2 regions of the Micromonospora sp. NPDC003197 genome follow, and region 1 is predicted to be linked to the other one. Evidence: riboswitches for the same ligand, from Rfam matches in the RefSeq annotation. Region 1 holds a riboswitch; the other holds the start of a gene.
What was found. Region 1 has a riboswitch for thiamine pyrophosphate ahead of ACWDV4_RS17560 (ECF transporter S component). Riboswitches for the same ligand answer to the same signal wherever they lie in the genome.
Positions count from the first base shown of each region.

Region 2: linked by a shared signal. The riboswitch ahead of thiE (thiamine phosphate synthase) and the one ahead of ACWDV4_RS17560 (ECF transporter S component) in region 1 are both predicted to bind thiamine pyrophosphate.

Region 1 covers NZ_JBSFTE010000014.1:79,490-87,165, forward strand. The annotation lists gene ACWDV4_RS17535 (hypothetical protein) at 4-567, shown strand; gene ACWDV4_RS17540 (winged helix-turn-helix transcriptional regulator) at 555-989, opposite strand; gene ACWDV4_RS17545 (NAD(P)-dependent oxidoreductase) at 1,086-1,754, shown strand; gene ACWDV4_RS17550 (energy-coupling factor transporter transmembrane component T family protein) at 1,775-2,539, opposite strand; gene ACWDV4_RS17555 (ABC transporter ATP-binding protein) at 2,572-4,155, opposite strand; gene ACWDV4_RS17560 (ECF transporter S component) at 4,279-4,869, opposite strand; TPP riboswitch at 4,945-5,050, opposite strand; gene ACWDV4_RS17565 (permease) at 5,271-6,299, shown strand; gene ACWDV4_RS17570 (TIGR03943 family putative permease subunit) at 6,296-7,072, shown strand; gene ACWDV4_RS17575 (P1 family peptidase) at 7,104-7,676, shown strand, end outside.
Region 2 covers NZ_JBSFTE010000033.1:37,002-44,677, reverse strand. The annotation lists gene thiC (phosphomethylpyrimidine synthase ThiC) at 1-1,462, opposite strand, end outside; gene thiD (bifunctional hydroxymethylpyrimidine kinase/phosphomethylpyrimidine kinase) at 1,495-2,301, opposite strand; gene ACWDV4_RS27010 (thiamine phosphate synthase) at 2,298-2,975, opposite strand; gene ACWDV4_RS27005 (thiazole synthase) at 2,972-3,754, opposite strand; gene thiS (sulfur carrier protein ThiS) at 3,841-4,041, opposite strand; gene thiO (glycine oxidase ThiO) at 4,076-5,197, opposite strand; gene thiE (thiamine phosphate synthase) at 5,191-5,817, opposite strand; TPP riboswitch at 5,812-5,922, opposite strand; gene ACWDV4_RS26985 (aldo/keto reductase) at 6,119-7,063, opposite strand; partial or broken gene ACWDV4_RS26980 (MerR family DNA-binding transcriptional regulator) at 7,240-7,347, opposite strand; gene ACWDV4_RS26975 (ABC-F family ATP-binding cassette domain-containing protein) at 7,444-7,676, opposite strand, start outside.

The DNA of each region.
Region 1 (7,676 bases):
GACATGACGGAAACAGTTGAGCCGGACCGCCGAGCCCCCGAGGTCCAGGGTGATCCCGACGGGGACGGGTTGGCCGCGCAGATCGCCGCTGCGGCCGGCCGGCGCTGGTGGAACAAATGGACGCTCTGCCTGGGGGCGGTCGTGCTGCTGCTGGCCGGCTTCATGATCGGCGTACAGGTGCAGAAGTCGTACGGTGAATCGGCTGCCCCGGCCGGTCGGACCGCCACCGGCCCGGGACAACGCGGCGGTACGGGGCAGGGCGGCTTCCCGGGTGGTGCCGGTCAGCCCAGTGGCGCACCCGGGGGCGGGGCCCGGCCGACGACAGCAGCCACCGGTACGACGACGACCACCACCACCGGAACGGTCAAGCTGGTGGACGGCACGACCATCTACGTGCAGACCGCCGACGGGACCGTGCTCACGGTCCGGACCGGTACGGACACCACGGTCCGGATCGCCCGGGACGGCACCCTGAAGGAGCTCAAGGCCGGCGATTCGGTCACTGTGGAAGGTCCGAGTACGGCCGGCACCGTCACCGCGACCAGCGTCACCGGTCAGGGGAAGTGATCAGGCCGGCGAGCGTTGTCAGCGCTTCCGTATGCCTGGCTGCCGGGGTCAGCGTTGTCAGCGCTTTCGTGTGCCTGCCGGGCCGCAAGCAGGGCGGGCAGGTGCGTCTTGCTCCAGGCCCGAGCGGCGTCGATCAAGGGCAGCAACGTTCGGCCCAGCGGGGTCAGCTGGTACTCGACGCGCGGCGGATTTTCCGGGTAGGCGGTCCGCGCGAGCAGACCGTCCCGCTGCATTGCCCGCAGGGTCTCGGTGAGGACCTTCGAGGTGATGCCACGCAGCGGGGATCTGATCTCGTTGAACCGTCGCGGCCCCTGCTCCAGACAGAGCACGATCATGCCGGTCCACTTGCTACCGATCTGGATCGGCAGCGCACTGAACGGACACAGCGGATTGAACATCTCGGGGTCCGACGCCGGCAGCACGGACCGAGGCTAGCCCAGGTTTCGTTGCAGTAACCAGCTGCTCGTGAACTACCGTCCCGGCGCAGTGAGTCGCGTAGGTAGGGGAGCAGCGAGAACATGAGCAGCATCGCCATCTTCGGGGCCGGCGGCCGAGCCGGCCGGGCCATCACCGCCGAGGCACGCAGTCGAGGACACCAGGTCACCGCCGTGGTACGGGACCCGGGCAAGTATTCCGACATCGCCGTGGACGGCGTCTCGGTCGTGTCGGGTGACGTCCGGGACGTTTCGGTGACGTCTGCGATCGCTCGGGACCATCAGGCCCTGGTGAGCGCGGTGTCCCCGGCGTCCGGGCCGGAGGCCCTCGCCGACCTCGGCCGCCTCGATGAGAATTTCTTTGTCGATGGTGTCGACGCGCTGCTGGGGGCAGTGGGGCAGACCGGGCAGCGTCGGCTCGTCTTCATCGGTTCCTTCGCCAATTTGCAGGACGCGCAGGGCCGGTTGGTGCTGGACGACCCGGAGGCGTTTCCCCGTGAGTTTCGTCCATTCGCCCTGGCCCACACCGCCGGTCTGGAACGACTGCGGGCGGCGGAGACCGAAGCCGACTGGTTGATGCTCACCCCACCAGCGGTGCTGGATGCGGGGCACCGGACCGGCCGGTACCGGGTCGGCGGCGAGACCCTGACGCCCGGTACCGACCATCTGTCCTATGCCGACCTGGCGGTTGCCGTGCTCGACGAGATCGAGTCGCCCCGGCATCACCGTACCCGGGTCTCGGTCTTCGACTGAGTGATGCGTGTGGGTGCGCGCTATCCGATGAGTGGTTGGAACGTACCCAGCAGGATGCTGACGGCGAGCGCGGCTCCGGCCAGGATTGCCGCCCCGACGATCAACGCCGTGTCGGCAGCGGTGAAGCGCTGCTGGCGGGCGTTGGTCCGGGGCGTACCGGCGTCGAAGCCGCGCGCGTCCATCGCGGTGGCCAGCCGGGTGCCCCGCCGGATCGCGCCGACCAGCAGGGCGAAGGCGGTCGACACGAACAGCCGTAGCTTCGCCACCGGGTTACGGCCGGCGTCCACGCCACGCGCCCGGCGGGCCATGCTGATCATCTGCCACTCCGCCGCCAGCAGCGGCACCAGCCGGAACGCCGCCAAGGCACCGATCGCGAAGCGGGCCGGTGCCTTGGCGTTCTGGATCAACGCGTCGGCCAGGTCGGTCGGATCGGTGGTGGCGAAGACCAGTACGCCGGGCAGAGCCACCGCGACCATGCGTAGGGCCAGTCCCAGGGCGGTGGCGAGGACACCCGTGGTGACCACGATCGGTCCGGCGGTGACCAGGATCGGGCCGGTACGTTCGGCGGCGAAGAGCACCATCGTCAGCACGATGCCCAGCGCGCTGGCCAGTACCGGCCAGGACCGTCGGGCCAGCGTGCCGTAGCGGATACCGAACAGCGGCAGTACCGCCAGCTCGATCGCGATGGCCACCGCCGGAGCGACCGGGTCGACCGTGGCGATCAGGGTGAACGAGAAGAGCAGCGCGGCGGCGAGCTTGGCGACCGGGTTACGTCGGGCCAGCATGGCGTTGGTCGCCGCGATCGGGGGAGCGGGATTCACGATGCGCCCCCGGCGGTCGGCGGGTCCTGGGTGGCCCGGTCCAGCGATACGGTCCGGTCCAGCGACGGCGTGGCCCGGTCCAGCGACGGCGTGGCCCGGTCCAGCGTTATGGTCCGGTCGGCCAGTGCGGCGACGAAGTCAGCGTCGTGGGTGACGGTGACCAGGCCGTGCCCGGCGTCGCGCAGTTCGGCGAGCAGCTCCACCAGCTCGATCCAGGTACGTCGGTCCTGGCCGAAGGTGGGCTCGTCCAGGACGAGCAGGTGGGGGGCGGTGGCCAGGGCGGTCGCCACGCTCAGCCGCCGGGCCTCACCCCCGGACAGGGTGTACGGATTGGCCCCGGCCAGCCGGTCCAGCCGGAGCCGGACCAGCAGTTCGTCCACCGTGGACTTGATGGCTGCGGTGGGTTGCCCGACCCGGCGGGGGCCCAACGCCAACTCGTCGAAGACAGTGCTGGTGACGAACTGGTGCTCCGGGTCCTGGAACACCGACCCGATCCGGCGGGCCAGTACGGGTGCCCGCCAGCGGTACGGCGCACTACCCTCTCGACCGGCCAGCTTGCCTTCCCGACCAGCCAGTCCGGGGGCAGCCACCACCCGTCCGGTGCCGGGTTTGAGTAGACCGCCCAGCAGCAGGGCCAGGGTGGACTTGCCCACGCCGTTGCGCCCCAGTACGGCCAGCGCCTCGCCGGCGCGTACCGTCAGGTCGGTGGCGGCCAGCCGAGGTGGCAGGCCGAGCTGTTCGGCGGTGAGCAGGAGTTCCCCGCCGGTCCTGCCGGCCCCGCCGGCAGTGCCGGTTGTGCTGGTCGTGCCGATAGCGCTGGTCGTGCCGATGGTCCGATGGGTCGGCATCGGTCGACCGGGGATCCAGACCCCCGCCTCGGCCAACGCCGCGCCGTGCGTGGCGAAGACCTCCTCGGGTGACCCGTCAGCGCGTACCCCGCCGCCCGGCTCCAACACCACCACCCGGTCGACCAGCGGCAGTGCCTCGGCGACCCGGTGTTCGACCAGGATCAGCGTGGTGTCCCGGTCCACCGCCCGAGCGATGGCGGTACGAACCAGATCCGCGCCGGCCGGATCGAGGTTGGCGGTCGGCTCGTCGAGCAGCAGCAGGCTCGGCCGCAACGCGAGCGTGCCGGCGAGGGCGAGTCGCTGCTGTTCGCCCCCGGAGAGCGCGGCAGTGGGCCGGTCCCGGGGGTAGGGAAACCCGACTCGGTGCAGTGCCTCGTCCACCCGGGGCCAGATCTCGTCGGCCGGTACGCCCCGGTTCTCCAGCCCGAACGCGACGTCGTCGCCGGATCGGGCCATCACCAGTTGGGTGGCCGGGTCCTGGAAGACGATGCCGACCCGTTCCCGCGCCTTGCGCGGGTCCAGCCCGTCGACCTCGACGGTGCCGGCCTGCTCCCCGGAGTCCTCGGCGAGCAGGCCGGCGAGCGCGGCGAGCAGGGTGCTCTTGCCGGCCCCCGATGGGCCCAGCAGCAGTACCCGCTCGCCGTGCTCGACGCGCAGGTCGACGTCGCGTACCGCCCAGGCTCGCCGCCCGGCGTGCCGCCAGCCGAACCCACGCAACTCGACCGCGCTCATGTCTCCTCCTCGCCCTCCCGCCCTCCTCGTTGATCAAGAGATTTACGTCATCTCAGGCCGCCCCGGCTGACGTAAATCTCTTGATCAACAGTGCTCAACGGTGATCGACGGTGATCAACAGTGCTAGATGGCGGTGCGTTCGCGGCCGGCGGGGAACCGGTCCAGTACCCCGGTCCGGGCCAGCGCTCGGGTCAGCAGCCAGCCACCGACCCCGGCGACCAGCGCCGCGCTGATGATGGTGGCCACCGCGTACGGGATTCGGTACGACCAGAGGTCGTACTTGGTGTTCCACACGAAGAAGTCGAACAGCGCTGCGCTCAGGCCGGTCATGGCCCCCGCGAGGATCGCCGTCGGCAGCTTGAACGAGCGGTAGCGCAGGGCGGCGAAGGCCAACTCCGCGCCGATACCCTGGACCAGGCCCTGCGGGATGACGGTACCGCTCCACTGGGTGCCCAGCAGGGCGGAGACGATCGCCGCCACGGTCTCGGTGTAGAGCGCCGCCCCCGGCTTGCGGATGATCAGGCCGCCCAACACCGCCGGCACCAACCAGATGCCATAGAGCAGGGACTGCGCGGGCGGGAAGAAGGCGAAGGCCGCGTCGGTGGCGCTCCAGACGTAGCCCCAGGCCCAGAAGACCACGCCGAACGCGACGGCGATGACCGAGGCGACGACGACGTCGACTGTACGCCACCGGTGGTTGTCGGGTTGTTTCATGTTTGCCTCCCAGTTCGTTGCGTGAACCAGGAGAAGACGCACGCCGTGCCCGTGTTTGGACGGACTACGGCGCGGCTGGAGGTATGACCGAACTCCCTGCGCTGGCATTACCCAGATCAGGTTCGAGGGTCTGCGGGTGTGACCCGCACTCTCAGCGCTGTGCGCTCCCCTGTCGGATATGAAGTTGTGTCGCAGACGCTAGCACCAGCCAGCACCGGGGCACAGGGGGCCAGTGCTGGTTGTGGTGGTGCCCACCCGGGTTCGGGTTAGGGTGAGCTGCCCGCCTGAGCATCGAGCGATGGCCGACACAACCACACTGGGCGAAGGGACTGACTGCCGTGACGGCCCCCGACCGTGCCCCCGCCGGTCGCGCCCCGACGGGCGACGAGATCGACTGGACGATGGATTCCACCCATCCCACGATCGCACCTGCCGACTCGCTGATCGCGCCGGCCGAACCGACCCGGCGTCTCCGTGGCGGGCGGGACTACTCGGTAGAGGTGCTGGCCGTACTGCTGATCCTGCTGGTGGTCTTCCGGGAACCGCTGGGCAACGCCATCTCCGACCCGCGCCTACAGACCTGGACCACGGTCTTCGTCTCGGTGCTGGTGCAGGCGGTGCCGTTCCTCGTCTTCGGCGTCGTGCTCTCCGCCGTGATCGCGGTCTTCGTACCCCGATCCTTCTGGGCCAAGGCGTTGCCGCGTCATCCGGCGCTGGCCGTACCGGTGGCGAGCTGCGCGGGCGTCGTGCTGCCCGGATGCGAGTGCGGGTCGGTGCCGATCGCCGGGTCGCTCATCCGGCGCGGAGTCACCCCGGCCGCCGCCCTGGCGTTCCTGCTCGCCGCCCCGGCGATCAACCCGATCGTGCTGGCCGCCACCGCGGTTGCCTTCCCGAACAATCCCGAGCTGGTCGCCGCGCGGGCCGGGGCGAGCCTGGTCGTCGCCATGGTCATGGGCTGGCTCTGGCTGCGCCTTGGGCGGACCGAGTGGATCAAGTTGCCGTACCGCCCCGACCTGGAGGACCGGTCGAAGGGGCGGGCGTTCTGGGCGGCGGTACGGCACGACGTCGTACACGCGGGTGGGTTCCTCGTTCTCGGCGCGATGGCCGCAGCCAGCATCAACGTGCTGGTGCCCGAACGCTGGTTGCAGACCCTCGCCGACCAGCCGGTGCTGTCGGTGTTGGCGCTCGCCGTACTGGCGGTGCTGCTGTCCATCTGTTCGGAGGCCGACGCCTTCGTGGCTGCCTCGCTGTCGCAGTTCTCGCTGACCGCGCGGCTGACGTTCCTGGTCGTCGGCCCGATGGTCGACCTCAAGCTGATCTCCATGCAGGCCGGCGTCTTCGGTCGCCGGTTCGCCTTCCGGTTCGCGCCGACGACCTTCGTCGTCGCGGTCCTGGTTTCCGTCGGGGTGGGAGCGGTGGTCCTGTCATGAACAAGCAGGCGCAGGCGGTCGTGCTGCTGCTGCTCGGTGGTTCGGTGATCAAGGCCAGCCTCACCGACATGTACCTGCGGTACGTCAAGGAAGGGCTGCGGCCGTTTCTGATCGCCGCCGGGATCCTGCTGGTGGTCGCCGCGGTGATGACCCTGGTGTACGACCTGCGCACCCCGGCCCGGCCCGCCAGCGCCGACGTGGACGACACGGACGGCCACGACCTGGGTGCCGGCGCCGACGGCCACGGGCACGACCACGGCGGTACGGGCCACCACGAACCCCGGATCGGCTGGCTGCTGATCCTGCCGGTGCTCGGTCTGCTGCTGGTTGCCCCACCCGCGCTCGGCTCGTTCGCGGCGAGCCAGGCCGGCACCGCCCTGACCAGTGAACAGACGACCTCCGACTATCCGCCGCTGCCCGAGGGCGACCCGGTGAAGGTCAGCCTGCTCGACTACGCCTCCCGGGCGCTGTTCGACAAGGGCGTGTCGCTCGGTGACCGGCGGGTGAAGCTCACCGGGTTCCTCGCCACCGGGCCGAACGGTGAGCCGATCCTGGCCCGCATGATTCTCTCCTGCTGCGCCGCCGACGGCCGTCCGATCAAGCTCGGCATGGCTGGCGATCCGCCCACTGGGCTGGCCCCGGACACCTGGGTGGAAGTGGTGGGCCGCTACACCGACCAGACCGGCACCGACCCGGTCAACGACGAGACCATCCCGTACCTGATGGTCGAGTCGTGGCAGCAGGTCACCCCGCCAAAGAACCCGTACGAGTAGTGGTCGGCGACGCGTCGGGGACAGGAGATCCATGGACCAGCCCAGCCGCCGTGCCCGCGACCTCGGGATCGTCGTCGGGCCACTCCCCACCGGGGCGCACAACGCGATCACCGACGTGCCCGGAGTGCTGGTCGGGCACACCACCCTCGACGATGGTGCCGACCTGCACACCGGGGTCACCGCCGTCGTACCGAGCCAACTCGGCCCCGGCCGGTGGACCCTGCCGGCCGCCGTGTACACCGGCAACGGTTACGGGAAACTCGTCGGCTCGACCCAGGTGGACGAACTCGGCGTACTGGAGTCACCGATCGTCCTGACCGCCACGCTGTCGGTGTTCCGGGCCGCCGACGCGCTGCTGAGTCACCTGATGGAGCGCCGACCGGACGGGGTGTCCTTCAACCCGCTGGTGGGTGAGACGAACGACGGACACCTCTCGGACATTCGCCGCCGCCCGATCACCGAAGAACACGTACTCGCCGCCATCACCGGGGCATCCGCCGGACTTCCGGCGGAGGGCTGCGTCGGGGCCGGCACCGGCACCACCGCCCTGGGCTTCAAGGCCGGCATCGGCACCTCCTCCAGGACGGTACGACTGGCCGAACGC
Region 2 (7,676 bases), on a different contig from region 1:
AACAGAAGTGGGCTGCCTTCGCCGGAGCCGCCGGCAGCGTCGCATCGTGGTACGACCGGGCGGTCTCCGGATCGAGCGAGAGGTTGAACTGGTCCTCCCACCGGAACTCGAACCTCGCCCGGCTCAACGCGTCATCCCAGACCTGAGCACCCGGGTGCCCTTTGGCGAGGTCGGCGGCATGGGCTGCGATCTTGTACGCGATCACCCCTGCCTTCACATCGTCCCGGTCCGGCAGCCCGAGATGCTCCTTCGGGGTTACGTAGCAGAGCATCGCCGTACCGAACATACCGATCATCGCCGCGCCGATCGCCGAGGTGATGTGGTCGTACGCCGGGGCGATGTCCGTGGTCAGTGGACCGAGCGTGTAGAACGGCGCCTGGTGGCACAACTCCTGCTGCAGGTCGACGTTTTCTTTGATCTTGTGCATCGGCACATGGCCGGGCCCCTCGATCATCACCTGCACGTCGTGCTCCCAGGCCACCCGGGTCAATTCGCCCAACGTGCGCAACTCGGCGAACTGCGCCGCGTCGTTGGCGTCGGCAATGGAGCCTGGACGCAGCCCGTCACCCAGGGAGATCGTCACGTCGTACCGGGCAAGGATCTCGCACAACTCGGCAAAGTGGGTGTAGAGGAAGTTCTCCTCATGATGGGCCAGGCACCAGGCAGCCATGATCGAGCCGCCCCGGGAGACGATACCGGTGACCCGGTCCACCGCCAACGGCACATACGGCAGCAGCACCCCGGCATGCACCGTCATGTAGTCCACGCCCTGCTCGGCCTGCTCGACAACGGTGTCCCGGAACACCTCCCAGGAGAGCCGCACCGGATCCCCGTCGACCTTCTCCAGCGCCTGGTAGATCGGCACCGTCCCGATCGGCACCGGCGAGTTGCGGACGATCGCCTCCCGGGTCTGGTGGATCCACCGGCCCGTGGACAGGTCCATCACGGTGTCGGCACCCCACCGGGTCGCCCAGGTCAGCTTCTCCACCTCCTCGGCCACCGAGGAGGTCACCAACGAGGTGCCAATGTTGGCGTTGACCTTCACCAGGAACCGGTTGCCGATGACCATCGGCTCGGACTCGGGATGGTTCACGTTCACCGGCAGCACCGCCCGACCGGCGGCAATCTCCGCCCGTACCAACTCGACCGGCAGGTTCTCCCGCAGCGCGACGAACTCCATCTCCGACGTGACCAGACCAGCTCGGGCATAGGCGAGTTGAGTGGGCCGACGGCCGTCGACCCCGGCCAGGGGGGTACCACCTCCTCGTACCGGTGCGATGTCGGCCCGCTCCACGATCCACTGCGCGCGCATCGGTGGCAGACCGACCTCCGGGTCTGCCCCCGGCCCGGAGGTGTCGTAGAGCCGCACCGGCGGCTCGTCCCCGGCGAGCATCACCTCGGTGAACGGCACCCGGATATCCGGCCGCGGCCCCTGGACGTACACCTTGCGACGAGCTTCCACGAGCTACCTCCTGCTGCTGTTCGGCATCGACGTCAGCCATCGCCGACCATTGGTCGGTTCCATCCGAAGTGGTCCAGTGGGCCCCGGCCCCCGCCCAGACGCCAGTCCCGGGCACCGGCGAGTGCCGCAGCAACGTAGGACTTGGCGAAGCGCACCGCCTCGGGAACCGGGTCACCCAAGGCGAGCCGTACGGTGAGTGCGGCCGAGAACGAGCAACCGGTGCCATGGGTGTGTACGGTGTCGACCCGGGGCCCGGCCAGCACCTGGATCTCCGCCCCGGTCCACAACACGTCGACCGCCTCCGACCCGGCAGACCGGTCGCCGCCGGTCACCACCACGTACCGGGGGCCACCAGCGGCAATCTGCCGCGCCGCAGCCGCCATCTCGGTCGGGGTCGTCACCGGTCGCCCCACGATCGCGGCGGCCTCCGCGCAGTTGGGCGTGGCCACCAGCGCGTACGGCAGCAACGGCTCCACCGCGCCGACCACACCGAGCCGGTGCCCGCTGGTCGAGACCAGCACCGGATCGACCACCAGATTGGGCAGCAGACCGGCCCGGGCCCGGGCCGCCACCACGGACGCGATCTCCGCGGTATCGAGCATGCCAGTCTTGACCGCCCGCACCGAGAAGTCCGCCAGCACCGCATCGAGCTGTGCGGTCACCACGTCGGGCCGGACCGGATGGGCCCCGAAGACCCCGAGGGTGTTCTGTGCGGTGGTGGCGGTAACCACCGACGTGCCGTACACCCCGAGCGCGGCACAGACCTTCAGGTCGGCCTGGATCCCGGCACCCGCCCCGGGATCCGATCCCGCGATGGTGAGCACCACCGGGGGCGTCATCGACCCACCCCCACCCGGACCGCATCGACCATCGGCGCCGCGACCGCGTCGACCAGGGCTCGAACCACGCCGGTCGGATCGTCGGCCCGCATCACCGCGCCCATCACCGCCACCCCGGCCGCACCCGCTGCCCGACACGCCACGACCTGGTCCGGCGAGGTCACCCCACCGAGCGCGAAGACCGGCACCCGGGTACGCCGAGCCAGCCGGGCCAAGCCGGCCGGCAGCAGGGGTGGGCCGTACCCGGGCTTGGATCGGCTCGGAAAGACCGGTGACAGTGTCACGTAGTCCTCAGTGGTGAGCCGATCCAGTTCGGTCGAGTCATGGCAGGACCGGCCGACCAGCCGGGACGCCGTACCGGCCCCCGGCCCCACTACGGGCAGACCTACTGCCGGCGGATCCACCCACCCGGTGGCCGACAGATGCACGGCGGCCCCGCCGAGCGGATCCGGACCGGCGACGATCAACTCGCCGGCCACGCCGTCGAGGATCGTCCGCAGTTGGTCAGCGAGTCGGGCCCGTTCGACGGGTGACAGGTCCCGCTCCCGCAGCACCACCCACCGGACACCACCCGCCACCGCCGCACGGACCACCTCCGTCAGCGGCTGGCTGGCTTGCCCGCGGTCGGTGAAGAGCAGTACACCCGTCGGTACGCCGGAATCGCGCCGGTTCACAGCTCCGGCCGCCCCTCGTCCGGGGTGGAGGCCAACGCGTGGAATCGGCGGGGAATCCGGCCCGCCCCGGCCGCCAACCGGCCCGCCTCGACCGCAAGCCGCATCGCCGTCGCCATCTGGGCCGGGTCGGCGGCCCGGGTGACCGCACTGGCCAGCAGCACCGCGTCACAACCCAGTTCCATCGCCAACGCGGCGTCGGACGCGGTCCCAATCCCCGCGTCGAGAATCACCGGCACGTCGACGCTCTGCCGGATCAGCCGGATGTGGTGCGGGTTGGTGATGCCCAACCCCGAACCGATCGGAGCCCCAGCCGGCATGACGGCAGCGCAGCCCAGGTCCGCCAGCCGGCGGGCCAGCACCGGATCGTCCGAGGTGTACGGCAACACGGTGAAACCGTCATCCACCAGCTGCTCGGCCGCTCGCAGCAACTCCACCCCGTCGGGCAGCAGCGTGCGCTCGTCGCCGATCACCTCCAGCTTCACCCACGAGGTACCGAACGCCTCGCGGGCCAGGTGGGCCGTCTTGACCGCCTCGGTCGCGGTGTAACAGCCAGCCGTGTTCGGCAGTACCCGCACCCCACACCGGTCCAGCAACTCCAGCAGGCCACCGCGCATCGTGGCAGCGGTGTCGACCCGACGCAACGCCACGGTCACCAGTTCGGTACCGGCGGCGTGGATTGCCGCCGCCAGCGCGGACAGACTGGATGTCCCGCCGGTGCCAAGGATCAGCCTGGAGCCGAAGGTCTCCCCGCCGAGTCGAAACCGGTCGCCCCCGGTCACCGCAGCCTTCGTCGCAGTCACTCCGACCGCCGTCGTCTCCGTCGCGCTCACCCCGACCGCCACCGTCTCCGTCGCGCCCACTCCGGTCACCCGCCCTGGGCCGCAGTCAGCACCTCGACCCGGTCACCGGCGCACAGCACCGTGACCGGCCATCCCGCCCGAGGCACCACCTCGCCGTTGACCGCGACCGCCACCCCGCGGGGCGGCGCCGTCAACTCCGCCACCAACTCGGCCACGGTCGCGTCGGCGGAAACCGTCCGCCCCTCGCCGTTCACGATCAGCTCCATCACGTACCCCACTCCCGATCAGCCCGCCACCTACTCAGGCAGCGGCTACGAAACGGCCCGGCAGGAACGGCCCCAGCACCCGGGCCGGTACGCCGGTCATCAGCAGCTCGGCGATCAGTTCGGCGGTCATCGGGGTGAGCAGGATGCCGTGCCGGTAGTGCCCGGTCGCCACCACCACCGCCGGCCGGTCCGGCAGCGGCCCGAGAATCGGGGCGTTGTCCGGCGTACCGGGCCGCCACCCGACCCGTGCCTCCACCAGCTCGTACTCGGCGATCCCCGGCACCAGGTCGGTCGCCGCCCGGAGCAGGTCCAGCACTGCTCCGGCCGTGACCGTCGCATCGGTTCGTTCCTCGACCGTCGCACCGACCACCACCTCGCCGTCGGCACGCGGTACGAGATAGACCGACCGACTGTGGGCGTACCCCCGGATCACATGCCGGATGCCCGGCGCGCCGCCACCGGGTGCGCGCAGTCGGAGAATCTGCCCCTTCACCGGCCGAACCGGCAGCCCGGTCAGCGCCGCCGTACCGCAGCCGGCCGCCACCACCACGACCGATGCGGAAACAGTGGACAGATCGGTAACAGTGGTCGGAACGAACGACACCCCGGCCTTACCCGCGACGATCCGAAGTGCGGCGACCAGGCGCCGGGGATCGACCTGGTGGTCGTCGGGTGCGTGCGCCCCACCGCGTACGACGGGGGTGAGCAGCGGCTCGCGGTCGCGCAACTGCGCCGGGCGCAGCGGCGTGATCGGCAGCCCGAGGCCATGCTGGTACGACCAGAGCCGCTGTGCCTCGGCCAGGTCGTCCGGGGAAAGCCCGACGACCAGGGTGCCCTCCGTGCGATAGCCGACGTCCAACCCGGACAGTTCGGCGAGTTCGGCGGCAAATCCGGGCCACCGGGCGGCTGACTCGGTCATCAGCCGAGTCGACTCCCTCTCACCAAAGTACGCCTCGGTGACTGGGGCGAGCATGCCGGCGGCCACCCCCGACGCACCTGACCCGGACTCCGGATCGTAGACCGTCACCCGCATCCCGCGCATGGCACACCGCCACGCGATGGCCAGCCCAATCGGCCCGCCCCCCACCACCGCCACATCTGAAAGGAAGGGCCCCTTGTTATCGGTTTCTGGTGTAAAAGGGGCCCTTCCTAACATGCGAGTGCCCCGAGCAGCGTGGCGACGACACGTGCCGGATCAGCCGCGGAAGAGACTGCCCCGACCACCGCGACCCCGTACGCGCCAGCGGCCAGCAATTCGGGTACCCGTTCGACGGTGACGCCCCCGATCGCGACAACCGGGACGTCCACCGCCGCCGCCACCGTCCGTACGCCGGCCGGGCCGATCGGCGGTGGTAGACCATCCTTCGTCGTGGTGGCGTGGCACGGACCGACGCCGAGATAGCTGGCCCCGGCCACCACCGCCCGGAGAGCCGCATCCGGGTCCCGGGCGGTGGCACCGAGCACGGCGGCTGGTCCGAGCACCCGCCGGGCGGCGGCCACTGGCAGGTCCTCGGCCCCGACGTGTCCACCTGCCGCCCCCACCGCCAGCGCGACATGCAACCGGTCGTTGACCAGGCAAAGCGCCCCCGCCTCGGCGCACATTTCGATGACTCGGACCGTCAGCTCGTACGCTTCCCGGTCGCTGGCGGTGTCCTCGACCCGGACCTGCACCACGAGATCCGGACCGGCCGCCGAAAGTGCAGCCCGGACGACGGTAAGCGGATCACGCCCGGGCCGGGTGTCGGTGACAAGATGCAGTCGTCCCAAGGACAACACGGCAACACTCCTCCCTGCGCCGGCATTACCCGGATCAGGTTCGACGGTCGGGGGCTCGCCAGCCCCCCTCTCAGCCCGGTCCACCGGGCTCCCGTGGGTTACTTCCTTGCCGAGGCTACGACGTTGGCGACCTCAAGTAAAGAGAGGTGACCGGGCATACCTGCACCGAAAGACAACCAGGCACGTCGATTGACAACGACGCGACGTGCCTGGTTGTCCAGCTATCACCCAGCTGATCGTGCGATATGGAAACGGCCCAGAAGAGAACGACCAAACGGCCCAGAAGAGAGCGTCAGTCGACTCAGAAGAGAGCGTTCAGGTCGGCCAGATCCTCGGTGGACGGCTGCCAGGACCCGGCGGCGGCGTTGGCCCGCACCTGATCGGGCGTGGTGGCTCCGGCGATCACCGAGGTGACCGCCGGCTGGGCGGCCAGGCCGCCGATCGCCACCTGGAGCATGGTGAGCCCACGCTCGGCGGCGTACTTCTCGATCGCCTCGATGGTGTCCCACGGCGCTGCGGCCAGACGCTCGGCGTACCGTCCGCCCCCGGCCAACCGGCTGCCCGCCGGCGGCTGTTCGTTGCGCTTGTACTTGCCGGTGAGCAGCCCGTTGGCCAGCGGGAAGAACGGCAGCAGACCCAGGCCGAAGCGCTCGCAGGCCGGTACGACCTCCTGCTCCACCTCCCGCTGGAGCAGGCTGTACAGGTTCTGCGCGCTGACGAACGGGGTCAGGCCCTTGGTCCGAGCGACCCAGGCCGCGTCCGCGATCTGCCAACCGGCGAAGTTGGAGTTACCGAGGTAGCGCACCTTGCCGGCCCGGACGAGATCGTCCAGCGCGGACAGGGTCTCCTCGATCGGGGTGCCCGGGTCCGGCTCATGCATCTGATAGAGGTCGATGTAGTCGGTGCCCAGCCGGCGCAGTGACGCCTCCACCGCCCGCGCGATGTAGCGCCGGGCCCCCCGGGCCCCATGGTCCGGCCCGTTCATCCCGGACATGTCCATGCCGAACTTGGTCGCCACCACCACGTCGTCGCGGCGGCCCCGCAGGGCTGCACCGAGCTGCTCCTCCGAGCCGCCCTGCGGTTCACCGTAGATGTCGGCGGTGTCGAAGAAGTTGATCCCCGCGTCCAGCGCGGCGTCAACGACGGCCCGGGTGCCGTCGAGGTCCAGCTTGCGGCCAAAGTTGTTGCAGCCGACGCCCACCACGGACACCACGAGTCCGGAGTTGCCGAGCCGGCGATAGGTCATCTCAGTCACGTGATCAACCCTATGCCGCCTCGCCGCACCGCCGCCGGGCCTCTGCCGCAGCCGACCGTGTCGCGCCGAAGCTCATCACCTCATCGCGACGGAACAAACCCCGGTCGACCACGCTCGTTCGCGCTCGCCCCCGGGGTTGGTAACGGCGGCTCGACGGGGTACCGGGCGTTCACCGCAGCTGGCCGCAGCAACCCGAGTTCGTCGTATAGCCGCAACGCCTTCGGCGACAGTCGCGCGGACCGGGCGAACGCCCCGATCGTCAGCAGTTGCGGCATCTCCGCTCCTCCTCGCCCCGGTCACCTGGGCCGGTGCTGACGATGCTGTGGCTTCCCCCGAGGGGAAGGTCAAGGACGCCGGCCGCAGAGGCCCGCTCAGCCAACGTCCCAGACCGGCTCGGGGGTCTCCACCACCTCGCCATCGCCCTGGAAGAGCACGAACCGGTCGAACGAGCGGGTGAACCACCGGTCGTGGGTAACCGCGATCACGGTCCCCTCGAACATCCGCAGCCCCTCCTCAAGGGCTTCTGCCGACGCCAGGTCCAGGTTGTCGGTGGGCTCGTCGAGTAACAGCAGGGTCGCCCCGGAAAGTTCCAACAGCAGCACGA